Regions from separate parts of the Shimazuella sp. NTD248 genome, predicted to be linked through region 2. Evidence: predicted binding sites of a transcription regulator. Region 2 holds the regulator's gene; the other holds the start of a gene.
What was found. The regulator CtsR, encoded in region 2, represses protease genes until heat stress. The targets are predictions, from matches to a motif close to ATGGTCAATAAAGGTCAAACA.
Positions count from the first base shown of each region.

Region 1: the regulator CtsR is predicted to act here: its motif matches at 1,725-1,745, upstream of clpP (ATP-dependent Clp endopeptidase proteolytic subunit ClpP).

Region 1 covers NZ_JCAJZT010000001.1:837,235-840,656, forward strand. Annotated here, with positions in the region: gene AC5WOE_RS04470 (hypothetical protein) at 1-370, opposite strand, end outside; gene AC5WOE_RS04475 (haloalkane dehalogenase) at 544-1,422, opposite strand; gene clpP (ATP-dependent Clp endopeptidase proteolytic subunit ClpP) at 1,800-2,387, shown strand; gene cshA (degradosome RNA helicase CshA) at 2,751-3,422, shown strand, end outside.
Region 2 covers NZ_JCAJZT010000009.1:81,220-84,641, reverse strand. Annotated here, with positions in the region: gene AC5WOE_RS17540 (hypothetical protein) at 1-985, shown strand, start outside; gene AC5WOE_RS17535 (CtsR family transcriptional regulator) at 1,268-1,741, shown strand; gene mcsA (protein-arginine kinase activator protein McsA) at 1,744-2,262, shown strand; gene mcsB (protein-arginine kinase McsB) at 2,277-3,347, shown strand; gene AC5WOE_RS17520 (ATP-dependent Clp protease ATP-binding subunit) at 3,375-3,422, shown strand, end outside.

The DNA.
Region 1 (3,422 bases), on a different contig from region 2:
TGTAGAAGTCGATCCCTGCGATCAGCTCCATCTGGACGGCCACGCCGTAGTTCCACGCGTACCCGGGGTACTTCTTCACGAGGACGCTGTAACGCTCGTACAGCCGGCGTGCGTAGCCGTAGGCCCTGCCCTTGTCGAGCAGGAGCGAACGGAGTTCCTCGGGGACCGACTTCAGCAGCTCGGTCAGCAGCAGGTCCGCCCGACGCTTCTTGGCTTCCAGCATGACCTTCGCAACCGAGTAGATGAATACCTCACAGGGGCACTTCGCGCTCCGGAGGTGCTGATCGGTGATCTGGAGTTCCGCCTCGATTTCGCCACACAGGATGGCCAGACGAGCTGCGATTTTCTCGATGGAGCGAGAGGGACGCATGATTGCCTTCCTTCCCCCACAATTGGGGCTCAACGAATGGTTGATTTCATTATATAAAAAATGAAAATAACTGTCTATTGATGCAACCGTTCTAGTAATTTAAGCATCTTATCTTTACATTTGAAAAAAGCTGGTTAATTCTTTTTGGAGAATTAACCAGCTATCAAAAATCTTTATTTCAACTTTTCCAACCAAGCTGCAAGCGCTGTTCCAATCTCATCAGGAGCATCCTCCATTGGATAGTGCCGCCCTGCTACTGTGATTTCTGTCTGTTCAGGCCAGCTGCGGCAAAAATCTACATGAGACTGTGGAGTTGTTCCAGGTTCTGTATGGATGAATAATTTAGGAACAGAACTCTGTGCTAACCAATCACCATAAGCGGTGACTATCTCTGTCACATCCGCTGGATTACCATCAAAGGGCAATTGCCGCGCCCAAGATAACATCGGACGACGTCCTTCCCCTGCTTCTGTAAAAGGTCGGTGATATTGAGCCACTTCTTCCTCTGTCAACTCACGCAAGATACCAACCGGAAGATTGACATTGAGAAAAGAGTTTTGTTCCAGTACCATTTTTTCTCCTTCTGAAGATCTCAATGCCTGAAAAATTTTGCGCCCCTGTTCTGGAATCTCGCTCCAGCTGCGGGGTTTGATAATCGCCTCCATGTACACAATGCCATCTACCGCACCAGGATGACGTCGTGCCCAATCAAAGCCCAAAGCTGAACCCCAATCGTGTACCACGAAGATGATATTTTTATGAATTCCAAGTTTATTGAGAAGCTCATCTAGGTATTTTCGATGCTCGACAAAGGTATATGAATCTGGATCACTTTCAGTTAATTTTTCCGAATCTCCCATTCCGATTAGATCTGGGGCAATACATCGTCCATATTCTTGCGCATAAGGAATAATATTTCTCCAGAGATAGGAAGATGCTGGATTGCCATGCAAGAAAACGATTGGATTACCACTACCTACTTCCACATATGCCATCTCTAAATCGAAAACTTGTTGATGCTTTTTTTGATAAGGAAATGCTCCACTAATCATATAATCTCTCACCCTTCTGTTTACACCATAGATAGTATTTTGTACCTGTTACTACATTTGTAGTACTATGATGTGGCTGGTTATTAGTTGACTTATCAACTATAAACAGAGTATAACTCCATATTGTTGATAAGTCAACTATATGAGGTAAATTAAATTTCATAGTATGATTTCAAGGGATAACACGATCATTTATTCATTTTTATTGAAATAAAAACATTTGAATATATAAGAACATAATACGATTTTATTAAGATAAACTTCAACACAAGATTTTATGCAGAAATTCCCCCTCTGAAAAATATTTGACCTTTTTTGACCAATGAGGTATGATAGTCCTGTGAACAAAATATTTCCTACATATGGAGGAGACGAACATGATGAACAACCTAATACCAATGGTAGTTGAACAAACAAACCGTGGTGAGCGCTCCTATGATATATACTCTCGACTTCTCAAAGATCGTATTATCTTACTTGGTAGTGCTATCGATGATGATGTAGCAAATGTGATTGTTGCTCAGTTGCTATTCTTAGCAGCAGAAGACCCAGAAAAAGATATACACTTATATATCAATTCTCCAGGCGGCTCCATTACTGCTGGAATGGCAATTTATGATACCATGCAGTTTATTCAGCCTGATGTTGAAACCAACTGTATTGGGATTGCAGCGTCCATGGGTTCTTTCTTGCTTGCAGCAGGAGCAAAAGGAAAACGATTTGCCCTGCCAAACAGTGAAGTAATGATCCACCAACCACTCGGCGGTGCACAAGGTCAAGCATCTGATATTGAAATTCGAGCAAAACGTATCATTAAAATGCGCGATAAACTAAATCATTTGTACTCCACATTTACCGGACAACCCATCGAACGAATCGCAAAAGATACCGACCGCGATAATTTTATGAGCGCTGAGGAAGCTTTAGAGTACGGATTGATTGACAAAGTGATCGAAAAGAAATAAGATGGACAAATAAGATGAATCGAAATCCACCCTGACGGGTGGATTTTTTGCGGGATTAAAAGATTAGATTCTCTACTTGAGCAGATATAGATATAAATCATTCCCAGCGAAGATATACACCTCAAACAAGAGCAAAATGCTCGCTAGGCCGCTTTGCTCCTAGTCTCTCTATGCTTGGCTGTAGCGTCCCATGTATTCTTTACAACAAGACGCGGAAGACACGTTCCGGGGTCCCTTCACGCGAAGCGGATCAGCGGATTTGCTCATCTGGAGTTAGATTCTTGCATCCTGCAACATAGGATGAGATTTTATACAAATAATAAGAGAAACAACCACAAATTAATTAAAGGAGTTTTAAACACATTGAAACCTTTTTCCGAGCTAGGATTAAGCCCACAGCTTCTGCAAGCCATCAGTCAAATGGGTTATGAAGAAGCTACCGACATCCAAGCAGAAACCATTCCTATCACTCTTTCAGGCCAAGACCTTATCGGGCAAGCACAAACCGGAACAGGAAAAACCGCAGCGTTTGGAATACCTCTTGTCGAGCGCATCGATACACATGATGAAAGTATTCAAGCTTTGGTCATCGCACCTACCAGAGAACTCGCTATTCAAGTTGCTGAGGAATTAAATCGAATCGGTCAATTTAAACGCGTTCGCGCATTACCTGTTTATGGCGGCCAAGATATTGACCGCCAAATCAGAGCACTAAAAAAACGACCTCAAGTTATCGTCGGTACACCAGGTAGACTACAAGACCATCTTCGTCGAAAAACCATTCGCCTGCAAAATATCCAGATCGTTGTGTTGGATGAAGCAGACGAAATGCTAAATATGGGCTTCATCGAAGATATTGAGGCTATTTTGGATCAAGCACCATCTGAGAGACAAACCTTGCTTTTCTCTGCTACCATGCCTGAACAAATTCGCAAATTGGCGAATAAATTTATGATTGACCCTATGCAAGTAAAAGTAAAAGCAAAAGAAGTTACCATGCCAAACATCGAGCAATCTTTTATTGAACTTGCTCCT
Region 2 (3,422 bases):
GATTCTCTCCCAGATGGAGTTCTACAAGGATCTCCTCACTCCCCAGCAGATGGAGGATCTCTTCAAGGGTCTCCCGGAGGAGAATCAGGAGGAAGTGAAGGCGATCTGGGACGGACAGAAGGTCACCAAGTCGGGATCGAAGCCCGTCCCCCGTCCGAAGCCCACTCCCGCTGACCTGAAGAATCAGGGGAAGCGGATCGTCGTCTCTCAGGACAAGCCCAAGCCCCGAAAGTTGGACTATCTCCGTCTGAACCACTTCAAGAAGCTCTTCAAGGATCTGGCGGAGATCAGGTACAGGGAGCTGACCGAGGAGGAGTACGCGGAGATTGAAGGGAATCACACTTTGCAGGCCGCGAGGATGATTCTCGATGGTGAGGAAGAAGAGTTCACTCCTGCTGACCGGCGGCTCTTTGAGGACAACGAGTACCTGCAGGAACTGTTGGCGATCAGGGAGAAGTCCGCTTCTTCCCTGGAAATGCCCAAGGAAGCGCGCCAGCCCAAGGCCCGTCCCGAGCTGCCCCTGATGGAGCGGTTCGAGAAGAACGACCCGACCCTCACCTACGAGCAGATCAGCTCGCTGAGGAGGAGCGGGCGGATCAACGGAGCAAGGGAGGAGCAGTACTACTTCTATCTCTTGGAGGAACTTAAGGGCGGCTCGTCGGAGCAGCAGATCGAGTCGCTGGAACAGTACTTCTTCGAGGTTCTGAAGAGGACCGAGAAGAACGACCTGATCCTCTCGGAGGATCAGGTCGATGCACTGGAGAAGTACTACGCCGGTCTCCTGAAGCGGAACGAGCAGAAGGACCGAACCCTCACCGGCCGGCAGAATGAGGCGCTGAAGAGGTACTACTCCTACTTCCAGAAGCGATTCGAGCAGAAGGACCCGACCCTCACCGGGGAGCAGATCCAGAAGTTGGAGAAGGTCGGCCGGGTCAACCGGGATCAGGTGGACGAGTACCTCGACGCTGTAAAGGTTGCTGCCTAGGAACCGCAACTCCTCACATCGCACGCACACGGTCAAACCCCTCCGGCTTATTGCCGGAGGGGGGGCGCTGATCGCTTTCGAGCAATCTGCTGCCCCCGTGCGAATAATAATGAACTTTTATATAGATGATGGAAAAACGAGTTAACCCGAGCGGGTTAGCTTTTTTTGTATATTTGTCAAAAAATAGACCCAAAATAAGAAAAAGCATTGCCATTTTGGATAGTTGGTGTATAATAATATCGTAAGGTCAAAGTTAGTCAAAGTCAGCAAGGGGGTGTCCGTGTGGGGAATATTTCGGACATCATCGAAAAATATCTACAACAGATGCTAGCAGCAAGTGACAGCGGGATGGTAGAGATCAAGCGAAGTGAATTAGCCGATGAGTTTCAATGCGTTCCTTCGCAAATCAATTATGTGATCAGTACCAGATTTACCGTCGAAAAAGGATATTTGGTAGAGAGTAAACGAGGTGGAGGCGGGTTTATTCGCATTCGCCGCGTGAGACTTCAGTCCCAAAAGGAGTATTTTGCTGATCTATTGCTTCATATCGGAGAGTCGATCCCTCAACTGACGGCAGAGCATGTTCTCAGTCGTTTAGTGGGAGATAAGCTGTTGACCGAGCGTGAAGCAGTTCTGATCAAAAGCATTATTTCCCGGGAAACACTCCAACTGCCACTTCCTATTCGCGATGAGGTAAGGGCCCGTATGTTGCGATCGATGATCTCCATTCTGTTTGGAAAGTTAGGAGGTAGATGAACTTGCTTTGTCCTGAGTGTGGAAAACGTCCAGCAACCCTCCATTATACGAAGATCGTAAATGGAGAAAAGACAGAAGCTCACTTATGTGAGGTTTGTGCACAGGAAAAAGGCGAGTATATGCCTGGATTTGACAATGGCTTCTCGTTTCATAATCTGTTATCTGGATTATTAAACTTTGATATGGTATCAAGTGAATCTCCCAATATTGCACAGCAGACCGTTCCAAGATGTGCGACATGTGGGTTAACGTATAATCAATTCAGTAAAATAGGGCGGTTTGGCTGTAGCGATTGCTTTGAAACGTTTCGTGATCGTTTAGATCCGCTTCTTCGTCGTATTCATGGGTCTACCACTCACCATGGTAAGTTTCCAGAACGTACAAAAGGCGAACTAAAAATCAAAAAAGATCTAGAAAAACTTCGTGAACAACTCGTTCGATCAATAGAGTTGGAGGAGTTCGAAAAGGCAGCACAACTTCGAGACCAAATTCGTTCGCTACAGGAACGGCTCTCGGAGTAAGGAGGCAATAAGAAATGTCGTTAAATCAATTTCTTGAAAATGCTGTGAGTGGATGGATGAAGGTAAAAGGTGCTGAGTCTGATGTGATCTTCTCCAGCAGAGTTCGCATAGCACGTAACTTAGCGCAAATGCCATTTCCGATGCTCAGTACCGCCTCCCAATTGGAAGAAGTGACTCATCTCATTAAAGAAGCATTGACCAAAGATGATATTCCAGAGATTTTGGAGAATGCGGAACTGATTGAAATGGCAGACTTGACCGAACTTCAAAAGCGAGTTTTGGTAGAAAAACACTTGATTAGTCCTCACTTGGCAGAGGAATCTACATCTGGAGCAGTTCTCTTTAGTCAAGATGAGTCTGTCAGTATTATGGTGAATGAAGAAGATCATATACGAATTCAATGCTTATTTCCTGGTTTTCAGTTAGAGAAGGCTTGGAAGTTGGCATCTCAAATAGATGATTGGTTAGAAAAGCATGTGACTTTTGCTTTTGATGAACAGTGTGGATATTTAACCAGCTGTCCTACTAATGTTGGTACTGGAATTCGTGCATCCGTGATGATCCACTTGCCAGCTTTAGCGATGACTGGGCAATTAAATCGATTTATTCCTGCAATTACCCAAGTGGGCTTAGCAGTACGAGGGATTTATGGAGAAGGAAGCGAAGCGTTAGGCAACTTGTACCAAGTATCCAACCAAGTGACACTTGGTCAGTCGGAAGAGGAAATTATCGATAAATTGCAAGGCGTAGTACGCCAAATGATCGATCATGAAAAACAGGCTCGCGATAGATTGCTCGGTATGTCTTCGATCCAATTGGAAGATAGAGTTAACCGTTCTTTTGGAATACTAGCTCATGCCCGAATTATTGACTCCAAAGAGGCGATGAGACGTCTATCTGATGTTCGCTTGGGGATTGATTTGGGCTTGTTGACAGGAGTTCCGTCATCTGTGATGAATGAATTAATGGTATTGATCCAGCCAGGATTTTTACAGCAATATGCAGGTGAAAAATTAGGTGCGGAAGAACGAGATGTTCGCCGAGCTGACTTAATTCGGGAAAGAATTGGAATGGAAAGAGAGTAAAAAGATAAATAGAAGAGGTGAAGCGATATGATGTTCGGACGATTTACTGAACGAGCACAAAAAGTGCTTTCTTTA